DNA from 3 places in the Bacillus cereus group sp. BfR-BA-01360 genome. Region 1 is predicted to be linked to each of the others. Evidence: riboswitches for the same ligand, from Rfam matches in the RefSeq annotation. Region 1 holds a riboswitch; each other region holds the start of a gene.

Region 1 (3,279 bases):
TAGTACAATCCAGCTTGTGCTCCCCAACAAATATGCAATGTAGACGTTACATTCGTTTTCGAATAATCCATGATTTTCTTGAGTTCTTCCCAATAATCCACATCTTCAAATGGAAGAGTTTCAATCGGAGCTCCTGTAATAATAAGCCCATCAAATCTCTCTTTTTCAATATCGCGAAATGTTTTATAAAAACTTGTTAAATGATCTTGCGCTACATTGCGAGAAATATGCGACTCCATATGAAGTAAATGCATATCCAATTGGAGGGGCGTATTACCGAGTAATCTAAGTAATTGTGCCTCGGTTTCTTGCTTTTTGGGCATTAAGTTCAAAATTGCAATTTTTAAAGCTCTAATATCTTGTTTTTCTGCTCGCTCCTTTGTCATGGTAAAAATATTTTCTTCTTGCAACACTTTACGAGCTGGTAAATCCTTGTCAATTATGATTGGCATTTGTTTTGCCTCCAATTAAAGCTGCTTCCAAATCAGCAATAATATCAGAAACATCTTCTATACCAACTGATAAACGAATTAAATCTGACGTAACACCGGCTAAACGTTGATCTTCTTCCGTTAACTGTCTATGTGTTGTACTAGCAGGGTGAATAACACAAGTTCTTGCATCTGCAACATGTGTTACAAGCGTTGCCAAATTCACATTTGCGATAAATTCTTTCGCCGCTTCTAGTCCGCCTTTAATTCCAAACGTTAAAACTCCACTTGTACCTTTCGATAAGTATTTTTGTGCCAATGGATAATTTTCGTTACCCTCTAATCCTGGATAATTAATCCACTCAATACGCTCATGCTTAGCAAGCCACTTTGCAATTGTAAGAGCATTTTCACTATGGCGTTCCATTCTCAAATGCAACGTTTCTAAACCAATATTGCTAATATATGCATTGAAGGGGCTCATACAATTTCCATAGTCTCTTAACAATTGAACACGCGCTTTTACAATATATGCTGCTTCCCCAAAATCCTTCACATAACTTACACCATGATAACTTGAGTCAGGTTCTACAAGTTCGGGATACTTTCCATTCGTCCAATCAAAATTCCCTCCATCAATTACAACGCCACCTAATGAGCTTGCATGCCCATCAATATACTTTGTTGTAGAATGGACCACAATATTTGCTCCATGCTCAAACGCCTGACATAAATATGGCGTTGCTAATGTGTTATCAACAATAAACGGTACGTCTAGTTCTTTTGCGGCACGAGAAAATTCCTTGAAATTCAAAACGTTCATAGCTGGATTTCCAAGTGATTCTGCATAAATAAGCTTTGTTTTATCATTGGCAAGCGCCACAATTTCATCAGCGGATAAGTTCGGATTAAAAAATGTAACATCAATTCCAAGCTTACGCAAACTAACTCCAAATAAGTTAAAAGTTCCTCCATAAACAGTTGAAGAACAAAGTAAATGGTCACCACTGCTACAAATATTTAAAATAGCAAGCATAATAGCAGCCTGACCGGAAGCTGTTGCAACAGCACCGACACCACCCTCTAGTTCTGCTAACTTCTGCTCAAATGCTGCAATTGTCGGATTCCCAATACGCGTATAGATATACCCTTCTGCTTCTAAATTAAAAAGCGCCGCCAAATCATCTGAGGTGTCATATTTATATGTTGTACTTTGATAAAGTGGTAGAACGCGCGGCTCCCCATTCTTTGGTGTATATCCCCCTTGCACACAGATCGTTCCTTTTCCCCATGATTCGCTCATTTCTCATACTCCCTTCTTATATAAAACAAATAAAAAAACTGCTTCTTTCCTGAATGAGAAAGAAGCAGTTTAAAAACACGCTCTAAAATTCCTTCTTATCTCTCAGGATTTATTACCTGCAGGATTTGGCACAATTCCGATATTCGGCTGTTGCCAAGGCTTCATAGGGCCTGTCCCTCCACCTTTTCTTGATAAGACTATGCAATTACCAATGATTTTATAGCAATTATTTTCTAATGTCAATTTATTTACTGAATCTTTATAAAACAATATATTAACTGTTTATTTTTATTTTCAAAAAAATAAAACTATATAACTATCCTATATCACAATAACAAACAAGTATCCCTTAGTAACTACTCTATAATCACAGCTGTGCCATAACCGATTAATTCTGAAGAACCTTGCCCAGCGGCCATCTCAAAGTGCAGACCAACAAGGGCATTGCCCCCTAACTCTTTTGCCTCTTTCTCCATACGTTCTTTTACTATTTTCTTAGAATCCTCTAGCCTTTCTGTATAACTGACTAGTTCTCCACCAACAATTGACTTTAAACTCGCAAATAGATCTTTTCCAACGCGACGTGATTGAACAACACTTCCCGTTACTAATCCAAGAATGCCTGTAATGTTTTTTGTTGGTACGGAACCTGTAGATACCATCAACATTCTGACTCTCCTCCTATTTCATCCTCCATATATAACAAAGCAACTTTACATTTAAGTGAACATAAACTTACAGTTTATGATAAAAATAGATATCCTTTCAATGGAACAATCCACTTTTTTACTTTGTACTTATTCACAACATTGATATAATGATTAAAAATGCAGTTATCATTATATCACCTGAGGGGGCTTTTACAATGACATTAAATAAAGCACTTACAATTGCTGGTTCTGACACAAGCGGTGGTGCCGGAATACAAGCAGATTTAAAAACATTCCAAGAACTTGGTGTATACGGAATGACATCTCTTACAACAATCGTAACAATGGATCCACATAATAGCTGGGCACATAACGTATTTCCTATCCCTGTTTCTACATTAAAACCACAATTGGAAACAACAATTGAAGGTGTCGGTGTAGATGCATTAAAAACAGGCATGCTTGGATCCGTAGAGATTATCGAAATGGTTGCTGAGACAATCGAAAAACATAATCTAAAAAACGTTGTCGTAGATCCAGTTATGGTTTGTAAAGGGGCAGACGAAGCCTTGCATCCGGAAACAAATGACTGCTTACGTGATGTTCTTGTACCAAAAGCATTAATTGTAACACCAAATTTATTTGAAGCATATCAATTAAGTGGTGTGAAAATTACTACTCTTGCAGACATGAAAGAAGCAGCAAAAAAAATTCATGCTTTAGGTGCAAAATATGTACTAATTAAAGGCGGTAGCAAATTAGGTACAGAAACAGCAATTGATGTATTATATGATGGTGAAACATTTGAACTTTTAGAATCAGAGAAAATTGATACAACAAATACACATGGTGCAGGTTGCACATACTCAGCAGCCATTACAGCTGAACTTGCAAA
Region 2 (3,279 bases), on a different contig from region 1:
CGGACCAATCGATTTCCCTAAAATAGATCGACCATTATTCATCTCCTGAATCATCTTAATAAGCTCAATAGACGATACATCATATACAGAAGTAGCCCCTGGAAAATCCCCAACCCGAGCTGGATCACCTGTTAAAGCGAGTACTTCTTCCATTCCTAGCACTGACAATCCAAGTAGATGCGATTGTAATCCAATTACATTGTGATCTCGGCACGTTAAATGAGTAAGTACTGGTATATCATGCTTCGTTAATAACGCTCCCATCGCCATATTTGAAATGCGCGGTGAAGCTAACGAATTATCAGCCAATGTAATCGCATCAGCACCTGCTCGCTTTAATGCTTTAGCTCCTTCAAAAAAACGCTGTGTATCCAATGTTTTTGGTGGATCTAGTTCAACGACAACTGTCGTTTGTTTTTTCGCTTTCTCTGCAAGAGTACTATGCGCTCTAAAGCGCTCCGAATGCGTATGAATGATTGGCGGCCTTGAAACAACCGTCTTTTCTATAACAGGTACTTGATTGGCAATTGCACGTTTCATTCTTTCAATATGTGCCGGTGTGGTACCACAACAACCTCCTAATAAACGAACCCCCTGTTCAATAAACTTCGGTGTCATCGTCTCGAAGTAAGCCGGACTTCCTTCGTATATATAGCGTCCTTCTATATAATTTGGAAGTCCAGCATTTGGATAAGCAGATAAATAACCGTCTTTCGGAATCGAAATCATTTTTAAAGCTTCCGTCATAGGAAGTGGGCCTAATTGACAATTTAAGCCGACCACATTTGCACCATTATGTATGAGTTGTGCTAATATCTCATTTACATCATTTCCATTTTGGGTCGTACCAGCCTCATGAAGTGCTAATTGTGCCACAATTGGAATATCTGTTTGTTTTCTTAGGACTTTGATAGCATGTATGAGCTCAAATTCATCATAAAATGTTTCAAGCAGTAGCCCATCTACCTCTTCTTCTATTAACGCTCCAGCCTGTTCAAGTAGCATAAATTCTCGCTCTATATTCGTTGTCGTAACGGCACCAATATGTTTCATTCCACCAATCGTTCCTAAAATCGCATTTTGCTCCTTCGCAGCTGCTTTCGCGAGTTTTACTGCTGCTCTATTAATTTGTACAACTTGATTTTCTAAGCCATATGTACGCAATTTCGCCTCATTTGCACCATATGTATTTGTTTGAATCACATCAGCTCCAGCAGCTACATATTGTTTATGAATCGATACAATTAAATCTGGATCTGATATATTTAACTCTTCAAAACTACTTTGTAGTCCATGTGAATGCAGTAATGTACCAATTGCTCCATCACCAATTACAATCCCTTTTGATAACAAATCTAGTAATTTCACTTATCTCCCTCTTTTCTATCAATATAAAAAGTCCCCCTCTTCACCTTAAAGAGGGGGACTTCATCGATCCACCTCTTATCACGCAAAACCAATTGTTTTGCAGGTATTAGCACCGTTTCAAACATATTGTTTGAAGGTTGCCGGGTTTCACAGGGCCTTTCCCTCCACCGCTCTTAATAAGAGTTTGTTCTTACTATTTATGTTATTAAAAGGAAATCTGTTCTCCTTTAACAAAATTTGCTGATTTTCTAATAAACTTAGCATGCAAAAAAAGGAAAGTCAACAAAAAATATAAAAAATAAAAAAATTTCAAAATAAAGTTGCAATTCTTTTATCTTTTGTTGTAAAGTTAAACACATAATAAAATTTCATACAAAGTATTCTTATCTAGAGAGGTAGAGGGACTGGCCCTATGACACCTCAGCAACCATTAACAAACTTGTTAATAAGGTGCTAATTCCAGCAAATTATCAAATAATTTGAGAGATAAGAAGAAGACTCTATTTGAATGAAAGCCTTCTTCTTTGAAGGCTTTTTTTATTTTTCTATTACCATATACTTAAATTTCCATCTCATAAAGGAGGAATGTTGCTATGTCAACAATCGAAACAACATTAGCTCAAATTGGAAACCGTAGTGAAACGGGTACAGGTACGGTAAATCCCCCTGTTTACTTTTCAACAGCCTATCGCCATGAAGGAATTGGAAAATCAACTGGATTTGATTATTCTCGAACTGGTAACCCTACACGCGGTCTTGTAGAACGCGCAATTGCTGATTTAGAAAAAGGTGATCAAGGCTATGCCTGTAGTTCTGGAATGGCGGCCGTTCTTCTTGTGCTTTCTCTATTTCGCTCCGATGATGAACTTATCGTATCTGAAGACTTATACGGAGGAACGTATCGTTTATTTTCTGAACATGAGAAAAAGTGGAATATTCGATGTAGATACATAGATACACAATCGATTGAGCAAATTGAACACGCAATTACTTCTAAGACAAAAGCAATTTTCATCGAAACACCTACCAATCCTTTAATGCAAGTAACTGATATTCAAGCTGTTGCAACCATTGCAAAGCGTCATGGTTTACTGCTTATTGTAGATAATACTTTCTATACACCGTATATACAGCAACCTTTAACTGATGGAGCTGATATCGTTCTACATAGCGCAACAAAATATTTAGGTGGACATAACGACGTATTAAGCGGGCTTGTTGTTGCAAAAGGAAGCGGGCTTTGTGCGGAGCTTGCCCATTACCATAACGCTTCTGGTGCTGTATTGAGTCCTTTCGATTCATGGTTATTAATACGAGGAATGAAAACTTTGGCACTTCGGATGAAGCAACATGAAGAAAATGCAAATAAAATTGTGACCTATTTAAAAGAAGAAGACGGTGTAACAGACGTATTTTATCCAGGTAGAGGGGGCATGATTTCCTTTCGTCTTCGCGATGAAAAATGGATAAATCCTTTCTTACAATCTTTATCTATTATTACATTTGCTGAAAGCTTAGGTGGCGTCGAAAGTCTAATGACATATCCAGCTACACAAACACATGCTGATATTCCAACAGATGTACGAATTGCACGAGGTGTATGCAATCGTCTACTTCGTTTTTCCGTTGGCATTGAACATAGCGATGACTTAATTCAGGACTTACAGCAAGCAATTCAATATGCAAAAGAAGGTGTAAAAATATGAATTACTCTTTAGACACACTGTTACTGCATAACAAGTATAAACATGATGCACAAACCGGTGCTGTTAACGTTCCAATTTACAATACATCAACTTTTCATCAGTTTGATGTAGATTCCTTTGGAAAATACGACTATAGTCGCTCAGGTAACCCTACACGTGAAGCGCTTGAAGATATAATTGCTCTTCTTGAAGGGGGAACAAAAGG
Region 3 (3,279 bases), on a different contig from region 1:
CTTCAATGTATTCTTTTGAAAAGTCAGTTTCATTACAATAAATCTTTTCTTTTGGAACAAGCCCATCTAAAAGGGGGTGCACAAAGAAATCCATTCCTCCTGAAATGACATAGAAAGAAAGGTCATTTTTATTTATAAACTGTACAAATTCCTGAAAACCACTACGTATACTTGCGTTGTTTTTTAAAAATGCAATCATATCGTCATGGAGATTGGTCGGTAATAAATGAAAAAGTTGCTCAACCCCTTCTTGAATCGAAAGCTCTTGAGCTAATATCTGTTTCTTTATTTCCTCAGCCTTTGGTGGCGCGAAATGTTCCATAATAGAAATGATATTGTCGCTATTTGTAATTGTGCCATCAAAGTCGCAGAAAATTTGAATGCTCATATTTTCACCTCACGCGATGGATTTCCCCATAATTGTAGTGCGGTATGTAAGTCAGCATCATCCACTTCATGTAATGGCGTTCCTTGTAAAGTGGCATCAATTGCTGCACGAAATGCTTTGCCTCCGCCTTGTGCACCGTTAGGATGACCATGGATACCACCACCAGCGTTAATGACAACATCATTTCCAAAGTCACGAAGGATAAATGGAACAAATCCAGGGTGAATGCCAGCTGATGGAACAGGGAAACTTCTTTTTAAATGAGAATCTGCGATTGTTAATGTTTCTGCAATTTGAAGGGCATCTTTTTTTTCTAACGCAACATTTCCATATGGAGATGGAAATAAAGAAAAGTCTGCACCAGCATAACGAAGCAATTTCCCAAGTAATAGTGAATGGGAAAAGCCGTATAATTTTGATGATGTATAAGCACCGCTAATAGCAGGGTGAGCCATAATAGGAACATTGATATCTTGATCTTCCGCTAGTAGTTGTAATACATCTAATCCATATGCAAACGCATTAAACAACAGAAGATCAGCACCAGCATTTACTGCCCGTTTCGCGTTTTCTTTTACATCATAAGTACGCCCGGTTATATTGACTGCATATAAAGTTCTATGACCATACGTTTCATAAACAGATTGCAACACTTCTTTTCCTGAACGAACCCGTTTTTCAAGTGGTGTTAATGCATTTTCGAATAAAATTTCATCATCTTTTACGATATCCACTCCGCCAATTGCTTGGTCACGGAGCTGCGTCTTTAAATATCCGATATTTCGCCCAATCATTCCTTTAAAAATGCTCATTAAAAGTGGACGATTATGAACATGTAACCTCTTTCTCACTTCCTCAATCCCAAACTTTGGTCCAGAGAACTGTCTTTTTAAATCATCTGAGAATGTGAGATCGATAAGTTTAATTTCTCCATCTAATGATAATTTTCCAAATGCTGTCGTTAAAATGGCTGGTAAATCAGGACTGAAATTTAACGATGGATACTGAATTTTGATTATACCTTTTGTTACTTTTTTGCCAAGATAGTTGTTTACCTCTTCTTGTTGCGGGAGTTCTTCTACATGAACAACATTGCCTTTATGCTGTTTTAATTGTTTTTGTAATAAGTGGGGTAAATGTGTCCATGAACCAATTGTTAAGCCAAGAGCAATCTGCTCTGCTTTTTTTGTTAAGTTGTGAGAATCATCATGGATTACATATGTTGCAATTATTCCGCTCATTTTCATAACCTCCTAGTTAAATAAAAAAACCTCTCAGCTAAGGAGAGGTTTTTTTACAACCAGCTCCTTATCTGTCAGCGTAACGCTGCGAGAATTAGCACCGTGTCTACATTTGTAGATCGGTTGCCGGGCTTCGTCGGGCTCGTCCCTCCACCAGCTCTTGATAAGAAGTATTTGGAAATATTTTAATTTTTTTGATATCTGAATTTTGACAGAGATAACTTAAGTTGTCAATGGTTTTTTGAAAATTTTTAATTTGCCAATTCGATGAATAGCTTCTTGCAATCGTTCTTCAGTATGTAAGAGGCCAATTCTCACATAGCCTTCTCCATGTTTTCCAAAACCAATGCCCGGAGCAACTGCAACGTGCGCTTGATTTAATAATAGATCAGCAAATTGTTCAGAATGATAACCATTTGGAACTGGTAACCAAGCAAAGAAGGACCCTTTTGGAGTTTTAACATTCCAGCCGATGGAATGACATGCCGAAATAAGAGCGTTCCTCCTAGATTCATAGCGGTTCACTAATTCAGTTACACAAGTTTGCGAACTTAATAATGCTTCGCAAGCAGCTTCCTGAATAGCGCCGAAAAGACTAACATACATATGATCTTGCAGTAGATGAATCGTTTCAATGACACTTTCATTGCCAACTGCAAATGCGATGCGCCAACCAGCCATATTAAATGTTTTTGATAATGTATAAATTTCAATGCCTGTATCTTTAGCACCTCTAGCTTGTAGAAAACTGACCGGTTTTTTTGTATCAAAACCGATAGCTCCATAAGCAAAATCATGAACAACTAAAATGTTATGTTCATTTGCAAAACGGACTGTTTCTTCAAAGAATTCCTTTGAAGCGATCGCACCAGTTGGATTGTTTGGGTAATTTAAAAACATTAATTTTGCCTGCTTGGCAGTATCTTCGCTTATTTTCATGTAATCCGGTAAAAAATGATTCTCTGCTAATAGTGGCATTGTTTCAAGCTTTGCCTTCGCTAAAGCAATGCCAGATAAATAGTCAGGATATCCAGGATCAGGAACAAGAATCGTTTCACCAGGATTTGTAAAACAAATTGGCAATTCTACTAATCCCGCTTTTCCACCAAATAAAATCGCAACTTCTGTTTTTGGATTTATTTTTACCCCATATTCACGTTCATAAAAGATTGCAACTGCCTCTTTTAAGCTGTTATGTCCACGAAATGGTGGATATTTATGATGAAGCACCTTTTCTGCTGCATTTTGTAAAGATTTTACGATATGCGGCGGTGTTGGTTGATCGGGATTTCCTTGCCCTAAGTTGATGACATCATGTCCAGCTTCAATTACTTTATTAACTTTTGTGACAAGTGAAGCGAAAAATTGTGTTGGGAGTGATGTCATAAGCTCGGAAGGTTTAAAATCTTTCATACTTTCCACCTCTTTTGAAAGTTGTTACAATTCTAGTGACAAATAATATATCCTTTCCAAGATTTTGTAAAGAAAAAAATAAAGAATGGGGCTGAAAAAATGAAGGTCGCATGTATTCAAATGGATATTGTTTTTGGTGAGGTAACTTTAAATACAGAGTACGCAGAGAAAAAAATAGAAGAGGCAATGAAAGTGAACCCAGATGTAATCGTATTACCTGAACTTTGGACAACAGGA

The links. Region 1 has a riboswitch for S-adenosylmethionine ahead of MR056_RS07385 (bifunctional O-acetylhomoserine aminocarboxypropyltransferase/cysteine synthase). Riboswitches for the same ligand answer to the same signal wherever they lie in the genome.
Positions count from the first base shown of each region.
Region 2: linked by a shared signal. The riboswitch ahead of MR056_RS13665 (bifunctional homocysteine S-methyltransferase/methylenetetrahydrofolate reductase) and the one ahead of MR056_RS07385 (bifunctional O-acetylhomoserine aminocarboxypropyltransferase/cysteine synthase) in region 1 are both predicted to bind S-adenosylmethionine.
Region 3: linked by a shared signal. The riboswitch ahead of mtnW (2,3-diketo-5-methylthiopentyl-1-phosphate enolase) and the one ahead of MR056_RS07385 (bifunctional O-acetylhomoserine aminocarboxypropyltransferase/cysteine synthase) in region 1 are both predicted to bind S-adenosylmethionine.

Region 1 covers NZ_JAKUFV010000005.1:191,974-195,252, forward strand. Annotated here, with positions in the region: gene metA (homoserine O-acetyltransferase MetA) at 1-452, opposite strand, end outside; gene MR056_RS07385 (bifunctional O-acetylhomoserine aminocarboxypropyltransferase/cysteine synthase) at 436-1,734, opposite strand; SAM riboswitch class I at 1,827-1,932, opposite strand; gene MR056_RS07390 (YbjQ family protein) at 2,091-2,402, opposite strand; gene pdxK (pyridoxine/pyridoxal/pyridoxamine kinase) at 2,600-3,279, shown strand, end outside.
Region 2 covers NZ_JAKUFV010000014.1:6,552-9,830, forward strand. Annotated here, with positions in the region: gene MR056_RS13665 (bifunctional homocysteine S-methyltransferase/methylenetetrahydrofolate reductase) at 1-1,368, opposite strand, end outside; SAM riboswitch class I at 1,441-1,551, opposite strand; SAM riboswitch class I at 1,749-1,861, shown strand; gene MR056_RS13670 (methionine biosynthesis PLP-dependent protein) at 1,962-3,074, shown strand; gene metC (cystathionine beta-lyase) at 3,071-3,279, shown strand, end outside.
Region 3 covers NZ_JAKUFV010000001.1:224,713-227,991, reverse strand. Annotated here, with positions in the region: gene MR056_RS01145 (2-hydroxy-3-keto-5-methylthiopentenyl-1-phosphate phosphatase) at 1-388, opposite strand, end outside; gene mtnW (2,3-diketo-5-methylthiopentyl-1-phosphate enolase) at 385-1,629, opposite strand; SAM riboswitch class I at 1,694-1,799, opposite strand; gene MR056_RS01135 (pyridoxal phosphate-dependent aminotransferase) at 1,852-3,042, opposite strand; partial or broken gene MR056_RS01130 (carbon-nitrogen family hydrolase) at 3,057-3,279, shown strand, end outside.